2 linked regions of the Cellulophaga algicola DSM 14237 genome follow. The protein of the gene in region 2 interacts with the protein of the main gene of each other region in a pairwise test. Links are inferred from orthologs where the notes say so. Each region holds a gene or a part of one and is shown on either strand. Other genes may lie near its edges.

Evidence for each region. Proteins that work in one complex are often made in the same cells at the same time.
Region 1: the proteins of secA (region 2) and CELAL_RS01470 interact in binary tests that used the Escherichia coli proteins (3 or more experiments, as listed by UniProt). The link is inferred for Cellulophaga algicola DSM 14237 from one-to-one orthologs.

What each region holds. Positions count from the first base shown.
Region 1 is NC_014934.1:322,427-327,633, forward strand. Bases 1,204-4,149 are described here. They hold CELAL_RS01470 (alkaline phosphatase), read right to left. Parts: upstream 3,269-4,149; coding sequence 2,138-3,268; downstream 1,204-2,137. Other genes in these bases: CELAL_RS01465 (ThuA domain-containing protein), read right to left, coding at 1,204-1,654; CELAL_RS01475 (glycoside hydrolase family 26 protein), read right to left, coding at 3,582-4,149. In the rest of the region: CELAL_RS01460 (carbohydrate binding family 9 domain-containing protein), read right to left, coding at 1-984; more of CELAL_RS01465, read right to left, coding at 953-1,203; more of CELAL_RS01475, read right to left, coding at 4,150-4,571; CELAL_RS01480 (glycoside hydrolase family 43 protein), read right to left, coding at 4,679-5,207.
Region 2 is NC_014934.1:3,069,016-3,075,155, forward strand. What follows is about bases 1,204-5,082. They hold secA (preprotein translocase subunit SecA), read right to left. Parts: upstream 4,767-5,082; coding sequence 1,404-4,766; downstream 1,204-1,403. Other genes in these bases: CELAL_RS13280 (sensor histidine kinase), read right to left, coding at 1,204-1,218; CELAL_RS13290 (DUF2795 domain-containing protein), read right to left, coding at 4,943-5,082. Also shown: more of CELAL_RS13280, read right to left, coding at 13-1,203; more of CELAL_RS13290, read right to left, coding at 5,083-5,167; CELAL_RS13295 (cob(I)yrinic acid a,c-diamide adenosyltransferase), read right to left, coding at 5,295-5,867; CELAL_RS22460 (hypothetical protein), read right to left, coding at 6,066-6,140. UniProt on the Escherichia coli protein: Required for protein export, interacts with the SecYEG preprotein conducting channel.

The sequences.
Region 1 (5,207 bases), 2.7 Mb from region 2 along the record:
ACTACTGGTAGCCGCATCGTTATCCTTATCATATTCTTTGCTAGACTGGGTAATGGCATAGGGGATTATTTCTAAACCTAATCCCTGCGATGGATCTGCAAGACCAGTAAGAATACCAGCATTCTGTGGCCTAAACAATCCTTGATTACGACGGTGGCCTGCCCATAATAGCTCTTCATTTTTGCGACGTATAGTTCTTCGAAAATTAATTCCCCAGGCATCATTTTTAGAATCGAAGTTTATACTGCGAAAGGGAATTCTGATTTCTGCCGACCACCCAAAATCACCAATATGGGTCCATGCTTTCCAAATGCCATCCCAGTCTTTGTTAAAGGTTCCACTCTGACCAGGAGAAATGAGGGCATCACCCCGTAATCCAAATGGATTAATTTCAAAAAAATAGGCACTTCGCTTGTCCATAAATGTATCAAAAATAAATCCGAAATTATCGTCTGTCTCGAGGGATGCGTCCCTCTTCTTTTGAAAAGCCTTTATATCTGACGGATTACTATCATAACAAACTACTGCGATATAAATATTTTGGTCATCGAAGGCGATTCTTACTTTTGTTTGCTCTGTTGGTTGACCTCCTTCTTTAGGTTCTTGCATTAGAAAATCGTCATTGCCTGGAATAGATAACCAAAACTCTTCATCTACAATACCATCCAAATGGAGCTCGATATCATTGAGTGGATGTGCTATTAGTTCCTTTGAATCATTTTCATTAGTACCGTCCTGACCAAATCCTAGAATAGGAAGCATACATATAGGTATTAAATTAATAGTACCTATCAGAATTTTTGTAAAGCGGTTTTCAAATTTTTGTGCATTTCTATTTATTTTAAAGGCCAAATTATTGTGCTGGTGCATAATTAATTTAAGAGTTTGATTGAATACTACAGGACTAACAATAGATGAAAAATATTTTTTATTTCCTTTATTCTCAATTGAATTAATCTCCTTTAAGCCAATAAATAGCTCCAAAAATGTGGTCTAAAAAGTTTTTGTCTTTAAATGATTCTGGTTTATGCCCCAAAGCGGTATAAAACGATCTTCCTCCTTCATACTCTTGATACCATGAAATGGGATGTTTCTCTCCCATTCCTTTTAAAGGAATGTCATCATAACCAGCAGTAAAATCATAAGAAGCTTCATCAACTGTCATTAGAATAGTAAGTTTATCTAAATTCATGTTTTCGAAGTTATACCACTCATCACTACGAAGCCATTTCTTTGGTAGATGCCATGTTGCCGAAAAATCTTTATCCTCTACGTTTACAATTGCGGCTTGTAATTTTGGGTGATTCACAAATTTCGCTCCAACAAGACCGTCAAACCAAGTATTATCGTTTTCGCCATCTGCTGTTCCGTGTATACCTAAAAAACCTCCCCCACGCTTCATAAATGCTTTTAAAGCGATCATGTGTTTTGGCATTAAATAATTTGCATTGGCGTTCATAAAAATTACCACATCATATGCTGGTAATTTCTCAATAAGATCATTGGGTCTTTGTGTCCAATCAAAAATAAACTGATTTTCTGTTGCCATTTCTTCAAAAGCTTGAACAGCAACAGGAATGCTATTGTAATGCCAATCATCATGTTGGGTGAACAATAAAACACTAAACTGATCTTGAGCACTCGTTTTAATCATTGTAAAAAATATTATAGTTAATAACAGATACTTTATTGTTAAGAATTTCATCGTAAAACATTTATTTTCATAATTCATATTTTCCCAGACTAAGCCAATGCTTGTCATTGTTACCTAGCTGTAATCTTAATAGTTCTTCAATCACCTATTATAAAGCTGCCTTTTAATGATCTGAAATTGTTTTATGCCACCAATCTTCAATTTCTTTTTCACTTTTATCAATTGAATAGTAAAAGTCATAGCATTAAAAAAACGCATGCCATTTTTTTCTACTAAACCTTTAACTAAAACCAACTTAATATCAATGTATTTTGATAATTCTTTTAACTGGTTCTCTTATCTATATGGTGCATTTACCAACAGGCTTTGAGAAATAAAAATGCTTAAAAGTGGACTTGATACTATTTTAGAGTGCAACATTATTTTGAAATTAAAAGCTATAACCATAGGTATAAACTACGATACATGAATAAAAAAAATGTATTACTTGGTATTCTTCCAATTTGTTAGTTCAAATATTTTATGAAAAATACCGGTGTTTTCATATATCCCATTAAATGCCTCAGAACCTGGACCAAAAGCAAACACCGGAATTAAAGTGGCAGAATGTCCTTTGGTTGAAAACGTACCTGTAATCTCCTTATAATCGTCATAAGTGGTACCATCTTCTTTTTCCTTTGGGGTAGAGGCTAATGTAAAACCTCCTGTTTCATGATCTGCAGTTACAATAACCAAAGTATTGCCATCTTTCTCTGCAAAATCTAGCGCTTTACCTACAGCGTCATCAAAATCAATTAATTCAGATATCAAATAATCAGCATCATTAGAATGACCTCCCCAATCTACTTGCGAACCTTCTATCATCATAAAAAAACCAGATTTAGCAGCATCTTTATTCAAAAATTCTATACCTAATTCTGTTGCTTTAGGTAAAAAATCTCCTCGTCCTTTTGCCACCGCATTCATATGCTCTTCGGCTAATAAATAAGCCATTTTAGAATGTTTTTTAATTTCTGAAAAACTTCCCAAAGCAGTTGTATCTACCTCAAATCCATTTACTTTTAATTCTGCTAATAAATTTTTCCCATCTTTTCTTTTAGTAAGAAATTGTCTTCCACCACCGGCTAAAAAGTCTACATCAGAAGTAACTAAATCTAAAGCAATATCTTCATATTGGCTTCTATGTAAAACATGCGCATAAAAACTAGCTGGAGTGGCATGTTGTATTGACGAGGTTGCAATTAATCCGGTTTTAACATGTTGTGGAGCTAAAATCTCTACCAAAGTTTTTAAATGCGAGGAGTCTACAGCAACACCAACAGCACCATTGTACGTCTTTTCTCCTGTTGAAAAAGCTGTTGCTCCAGCAGCAGAATCTGTAACATCTTCTGTTGCAGAAGAGGTCTTAATAAGTCCGATTGACTTAAACCTTGCGTAATTTGGTTTGGTCTTTTTAAAATAAAATGCAGAGGATACTTGAGACAAACCGGTACCATCTGCTATTAAAAGAATAACATTCTTAGCTTTTGGTCTTAACTCTTCTTTAATAACTGCAGATTTGCAGGAAATTAATGTTACTAAAAGGGCTATAAAAATACTATTTCTATAAATCATAAATTCTGTTTTCAGAGTTATTAATATTAAATTATGTTCTTGTTTTTAAACCAATAATAAACGGCTTTGTTTGTCCTTTTTTTTAACTGATAAAGTTGTGTACATCCCATAAATTACACCTACAAAACCGTGAACTTTTAAGTACTTAAAAAAGTAGCGTCTACTTTTTTATTTATCAATTGTCAATCTTCATTATTTATCCGCGCACCGGACTACTATCTTAATCTATCTTCTTAAGAAAAAAACCTATTTTTTCTTTAAGTAGCAGCAACAAATCACTAAAAATCTAGACCTAGATATAGTTTATCTCTACTTATTTATTTTCCAGGTGAATAAATATTGGGTTCTCCATTTTCATTTTATAAGCCTTCAATACAAACGTATTTTTTTCTATACGGGCATCTTTCCAATCATGCCATTGAAAACCAATTTTATTAGACCAATAGATCCAATCCCAATTGATGTAGCAAAATGCTTTTATTCCTGGGTTATCATATAACATTTCAAAAAAAGGATTGAACCATTTATCCCAAGAAATTTCACCATCTAAGACTCCAACATAGCGTGGGGTGGATTCGCCAATCATCACTGGTTTTTCATGAATATGGGCACTATCAAAAAAGTTTTGTAAACCAATATGATCAAATTCTTCAGGGCTAAAAATATCAATACCCCACCAATCTACATATTGGTCACCAGGATAATATGCCATTAGCTTTTCAAGACTCATAAAATTTGCAGAGCCACCTCCAGAACACCAAACTGTAGCCGATTTTATATTCTTTTCTTTAAATGCCTTTGAAATAATTAGGAATACTTTTTTAAAACTTTCAGGAGAATATCCATTCCAATCGCCCTCAAACTCGTACCCTATTCTGGTAAAGGAAGGTCTGTCTAAATCCAAAAGTACTTTATAGAATGCTTGTAATTGTTTGTCATATTTTCCATCAGCTACGTCTGTATCTAAACCTGCCCCAGTATCCTTACCTCCTGTAAATCCTAAACCAATTTGAGGCATTATCCCTTTGGGCAAACTATCTAAAACATGTTTTAAATCTTTTCCCCAAGATTCAATCTTTTTTACTGGTGCGGTTATATTAACATAAGTCATATATATAGCAGGCATCTTGCTTTGACCAACGGCATTTACATAATCCTGAAACCCATTTTTATCCTGACCAGCACCGTGATAAATTCCTATTTCTGGTTCGTATTTAGCATTATAATTAAAACGGGGGATAACCTCTTGGCTAAATCCATTTTGCAAAAACAACAACAGAACAATTAAACTTATTTTATGCATAACTGATAAACCTCTTAATTATATAATTTTTTAAATTTGTTTTCAATACGATTTGAAAAACAACATAACACACCAATTTGTAAGCATTTTAAACACTAGCTTACAGCTTACAATTTGTTTAAATTCTCTGTTTCAAACCAATCATACTCAGCCGTATTTTCACATGTAACCCCTAATGAAGTTGAATACATTCCGTAAATGGTTCCTACAAATCCGCCAGCTACCTTAGTGCTTAAAAAGCGTGCATCAACAGTATCCTTTAATAGTTGCCAATTGTTCTCTCCTTCAGCAAACAAAAAACTGTATGTAGCTCCTTTTGCCTCTATTTTTAATTTAATTGAAGTATTTAATTGAAGCGGTTTTTCAATTAGTAACTCCAAAGTATCTTCCTTAGATTTTAATAATTGAATTACAGGTTTATTATCTTTTAAACTCTTACATAAATAGTAATAATGTTGTTCATTTTGAAAAGCAATTAAGCCCGCTTTTTCATTTTCAGAAACTGGTTTAAAAGTTAGGTTTGTAGTTACATTCCCAAATAAATGTTTTTGTCTATACCCTATAAAACTTGGGTTTGAAGCACCCGAAGTAGTTTCTGGACGTGTATGTATCTTTAATTTTCCATTTAAAATTGAA
Region 2 (6,140 bases):
GTAGCCTATAGTTTATGCGATTGGTTGAAAGTTTTGACCAATCTCTTTAAATGTTATAATATAATTGGTTCCTTTTTTAGAGGCATCTTTTAAGATAGAACCCTGCAGTTGTCTTGTAAGGTTGTAGATAAGTTTTAATCCCAGAGACGTTGTTGTTTGTGGTGTGATACTTTCTTCATAACCATCTCCATTATCACCAATGTTTAAGACGTAATCCTGATCTTCTTGGCCTTTTTTAAGAGCGATACTTATTTCGCCTTCACCATTGTCTTTAATACCATATTTTAAAGAATTTGTAATGGCTTCATTAATAAGAAGTCCTAATGGGATGGCAGTATCTATTCCAAGATTAATATCTATAATATCAATAGCTACTTTTATTCTATTATCAGTTCCTTTTATAGACCGGACTAAGTAATCACTTAATTCCTCTACGTACGACTTGTATTCAATTTTTGATAAGTCTTCACGCATGTACAGCATTTCATGTACCATAGCCATAGAGTTAACCCTATTCTGGCTACTCTTAATCATTTTTTTCATTTCCTCATCTTTCATGTTTCTTGCTTGTAAACTTAAAAGACTAGATACGGTTTGCAAATTATTTTTTACACGATGGTGTACTTCTTTAATAAGCGTTTCTTTTTCACGTACTTTTTGTTCGACCTCCATTTTGGATTTGTACAAATTATAATGTGTTTTGACCAATATCTTACCAAATACTCCGCCTAGTATATATAAGGAGAAAAGAATACTTATAAAATTAAAGAGATCTTTTGAGTCTTCAGGAACTACATTCCTAATATAAGGAAGATTTAGAATAGACTGAAAGTAAATTAAGGTAACGATAATGAATGCACAATAGAGGTAAACTTCTCCATAGCGCTTTGTAGTTACATAGCCAGCAAAAACAACTAAGCCTAAGACAAAAATAAATGCGCTGTTAATACCGCCGCTAAATAAGGTAATAATAATACAGCTAAATAAAGTTACAAGTGATGTAACATTATACATCAATGATAAATTTTGATGCTTTTTAAATGCAAAGGTGTTTGCTAGGTTTATAATCGAAAATAAAAAAAACACGTACGGAATTACTTCTGTAATCTTTAAAAAGTAAATACATATGAAACCAAACACTAAGGATAGGGCTGATGAGATGTAATTTACTTTTAGAATTAGGTTTTTTTTGGTTTTAAGGCGTTGTTGGTGAGCCATTTATTTAGTTTTACTGCTAATAATTTTCCTTAACAGGTGGAATTTCCAAGCATTAAGATAAGTATTTTCTCTATAATACCATCAAAATACAAAGAATCTTATGTAAAACTAAATATGTTTTTTGGTTAAAAGCAAAAACGACAGCCATTATAGGCTGTCGTTTTAGAATATATTTTATATGAAAATTAATGCGCTGTGATCACCCATTCTCCTTTTGAAAGAAGTGGTTCGGCTTGTTTAAACTTTACCGTTTTACTTTCTCCAGACATTACATTTTTAATAGTAACACGGTCATTACGTCCAATTTTTGGAGCTTCACGGGTTATTGTCTCGGTAATTGCAGGTCTGCTTCCTTGATTTTGACCTACAGCTCGATGTTGTGCAGCAAGTTCATCACTATTTAAAACCTCTTCTTTACTAACGTTTAAACTTTCTTTAGGCTCACTAATAGTTTTGGCTTCTTGAATGTTAGTATCGTTGCCATTAGGGATTTCTCCTTTATATAAGAATGCTACAACTTCTTTATTAACGTTTTCAATCATTCCTTTGAATAATTCAAAAGCTTCAAACTTGTAAATTAACAATGGATCTTTTTGTTCGTGAACCGCAAGTTGTACAGATTGCTTCAATTCATCCATTTTACGTAAATGAACTTTCCATGCATCATCAACGATGGCTAAAGTGATATTTTTCTCAAAATCTGTAATCAACTGTTTACCTTCACTCTCATAAGCTTCTTTTAAATTGGTAACAATATTAAAAGTTTTTATGCCATCAGAGAAAGGAACCACAATACGTTCAAATTTGTTTGCATCATCTTCAAATACATTTTTAATTACCCGATTTGCAACGGTAGCACTACGCTCCATTTTATCTTGATAATGTTGGTATGCATTTTTATACAATAAAGATGCTATTTCTTGAACACTTCTCTTTGTAAATTCTTCTTCTGATAACGGGGACGTAATCGAGAAGTATTTAATCAATTCAAATTCAAAATTCTTATAATCACTAGCATTCTTATTTGTTTCCGTAATTACTTCGCAAGTGTCATAGATCATATTTGCAATATCAACCTTTAGACGCTCACCTTGTAAGGCATGACGACGACGTTTGTAGACAACCTCACGTTGTGCATTCATTACATCATCATACTCTAATAATCGCTTACGAACTCCAAAGTTGTTCTCTTCAACTTTTTTCTGAGCACGCTCAATAGATTTGGTCATCATTGAATGCTGAATAACTTCACCATCTTCTAAGCCCATTCTGTCCATCATTTTTGCTACTCTGTCAGAACCAAATAAACGCATTAGGTTATCTTCAAGAGATACATAGAATTGTGAACTTCCTGGATCTCCTTGACGTCCAGAACGACCTCTTAATTGGCGGTCAACACGACGAGAATCATGACGTTCTGTCCCAACAATTGCTAAACCACCTGCTTTTTTAACGGCTTCTGATAATTTAATATCGGTACCACGACCAGCCATGTTTGTAGCAATAGTTACAATACCAGCTTTACCAGCTTCTTCAACAATATCTGCCTCTTTTTTATGCATTTTAGCATTCAAAACATTATGAGGAACTTTGCGAATACTAAGCATACGAGATAAAAGCTCAGAGATTTCAACAGATGTTGTACCTATTAAAACAGGTCTTCCAGCAGCAGAAAGTTTAGTAACTTCTTCAATTATCGCATTATACTTTTCACGTTTTGTTTTATAAATTAAATCATTTCTATCATCTCTAGCAATAGGCCTGTTGGTAGGAATCTCCATAACATCTAGTTTGTAGATTTCCCAAAACTCTCCTGCTTCTGTTATAGCTGTACCCGTCATACCGGCAAGCTTATTATACATTCTAAAGTAGTTTTGTAAAGTAACTGTGGCAAAAGTCTGTGTTGCAGCTTCAATTTTTACACTTTCTTTAGCTTCAATAGCTTGGTGTAATCCGTCAGAATAACGACGACCGTCCATAATACGACCCGTTTGTTCATCAACAATCATTACCTTATTTTCCATAACAACATATTCTACATCTTTTTCAAAAAGTGTATATGCTTTTAATAGTTGATTTAAAGTATGAATACGTTCGCTTTTAATACCAAATTCTTTGAAAAGTTCTTCTTTAAGTTCAGCCTCTTGCTCAACATCAAGATTTTGACTTTCAATTTTAGCGATGTCTCCACCAATATCAGGCATTAAGAAGAAGGTAGGATCTTGTTCCCCAGAGATATGTTCTACTCCTTTTTCGGTAAGCTCTATCTGATTATTTTTTTCGTCGATAACAAACCAAAGTGCCTCATCTACTTTTGGCATTTCACGGTTGTTATCTTGCATGTAGTAATTCTCAGTTTTTTGAAGCAGTTGTTTTACACCTTCTTCACTTAAGAATTTTATTAATGCTTTATTTTTTGGTAATCCACGGTGAACTCTTAATAATTGAAAACCACCTTCTTTAGTATCACCAGAAGAAATTAATTTTTTAGCTTCCGCTAAAACGCCTGTTAGATATTGCTTTTGTAAGGTTACAATATCGTTTACTTTTGGTTTTAATTGATCAAATTCTTGAATGTCTCCTTTTGGTACAGGACCAGAAATAATTAAAGGGGTACGTGCATCATCTACCAAAACAGAATCGACCTCATCTACAATAGCAAAGTTGTGCGGACGTTGTACTAAATCACTTGGCGTATGCGCCATGTTATCTCTCAAATAATCAAAACCGAATTCATTATTTGTACCGTAAGTAATATCTGCATTATAGGCTGCGCGTCTACCATCAGAATTTGGTTGATGATTATCTATACATTCTATAGTAATACCGTGAAATTGAAATATTGGAGCCATCCAAGCGCTATCACGTTTGGCTAAGTAATCATTTACCGTTACTAAATGAACTCCATTACCTGTCAATGCATTTAAATATAAGGGTAAAGTTGCTACTAAAGTTTTACCTTCTCCTGTGTGCATTTCAGCAATTTTGCCTTCATGTAATGCAATACCACCAATAAGCTGAACATCATAATGTACCATGTCCCAGGTAACCTCTTTACCAGCTGCATTCCATGAATTCTGCCAGATAGCTTTATCACCTTCTAAAGCAACATACTCTTTTGTTCCAGAAAGCTGTCTGTCATACTCAGAGGCAGTTACTTCTATTGTAGTATTATTAGCAAAACGTTTTGATGTTTCTTTGACAACAGCAAAGGCTTCTGGTAATATAGCTTTTAGCGTTTTTTCAGAAATTTCATAAACTTCCTTTTTAAGGGCGTCTATTTCTGCGTAGATATCTTCATTTTTGTCAATATCTTTTGAGTTTTTCACTTCTGCTTCAAGCGCCTGAATCTGATCGTTAATGACTTGTGTGTCATTTTTAATTTGTGCTTTGAATGAAAGTGTTTTATTTCGGATTTCATCATTGCTTAAACCAGCAAGTTCTTGTTCGAAAGAATGAATCTTATCTATGATAGGTTGTAGTTCTTTGACATCTTTCTTAGCCTTATCGCCTACAAAAACTTTTAAAACAGAATTTAAAAAACTCATACGGTAAATTATTTTTTTTAATCTATGCTATAACCATACCAAAGGTATTATGCCGGAATAACATGACAGAATGAACTATAATAAACAGCAATATTGATAATGCTGTCACTCAAGTTCAAAATTAAGTAAAAAAAAAGCCTCAAATGAGACTTTTTTAATGTTATTACGTTAATATTTTAATATTCGTCCTCGTTCCAAAGGTAATCTTCTTCCGTTGGGTAGTCTGGCCAAATTTCTTCGATAGATTCGTAAATTTCACCGCCTTCTTCTTCCATAGACTGTAGATTTTCTACAACCTCTAGTGGAGCTCCGGTTCTAATTGCATAATCTATCAATTCGTCTTTGGTAGCTGGCCAAGGTGCATCACTTAAATAAGACGCTAATTCTAAAGTCCAATACATGTTAGTGGTATTATTTTAATTTTTTGCAAAACTAAATTTTAAAATGATATATCCAAGTTTTTTCGTAGTTATTAATAAATTATTTTTTAATAAATATGCTAATATGTTGATTATTAGCATTTTGTTATTATTTTTTTTCTGGAATCCATTTTATTTCTTCAACGTTTAAATGAGCAGATAAACCCCGACCAAGCATAAACAGATAATCTGATAGTCTATTTAAATAACGTAAAACATTTGCTTCAAAGGGTTCATTGTCATTTAAATGTGATGCAATACGTTCTGCTCTTCGGCATACCGTTCTGGCAATATGACAGTATGACACGGTTGTATGGCCCCCTGGTAAAATAAAATGAGTCATTGGAGGTAAGTTAGCTTCAATAGTGTCCATTTCTTGTTCTAGCAGCAAAATATCATCGGCACTAATTTTATCAATATTTAAACGTTCTTTTCCGTTTTTTAATAGTGCTTTTTCAGGATCGGTTGCTAAGACGGCACCTACAATAAATAATTTATGCTGAATAAGGGTGAGAATGTCTTTAGAATGCTGATCTATTTCTTGATCACGAATTAAACCTATCCATGAATTTAATTCATCTATAGTTCCGTAGCTTTCAATTCTAATATGATGTTTAGGAACCCGAGTACCTCCAAAAAGTGCTGTTGTACCTTTGTCTCCTGTTTTTGTATAAATCTTCATTGCTTCTGATTTTCTTTAGTAGAATTACGTCTTTTAGGAAGTTAGCGTTTGTTGCGATCCATAAACCTGCGGTTTTTTCGTTCTTTTGTTCTCTTTTTATTTTTAAGGAGGTTTCCTATGAAAATAACAGCCAAAACAGCAAATGATATGTAAATGATGTACTTCATTTTTAATAGAATTTAAACTAAAATTACAGGTTTATATCCGAATCTTAAAATGTTCTTTTACTTGTTCCCGTCTAAAAAATAGAATACCACAGTGAAAGGTATCAAT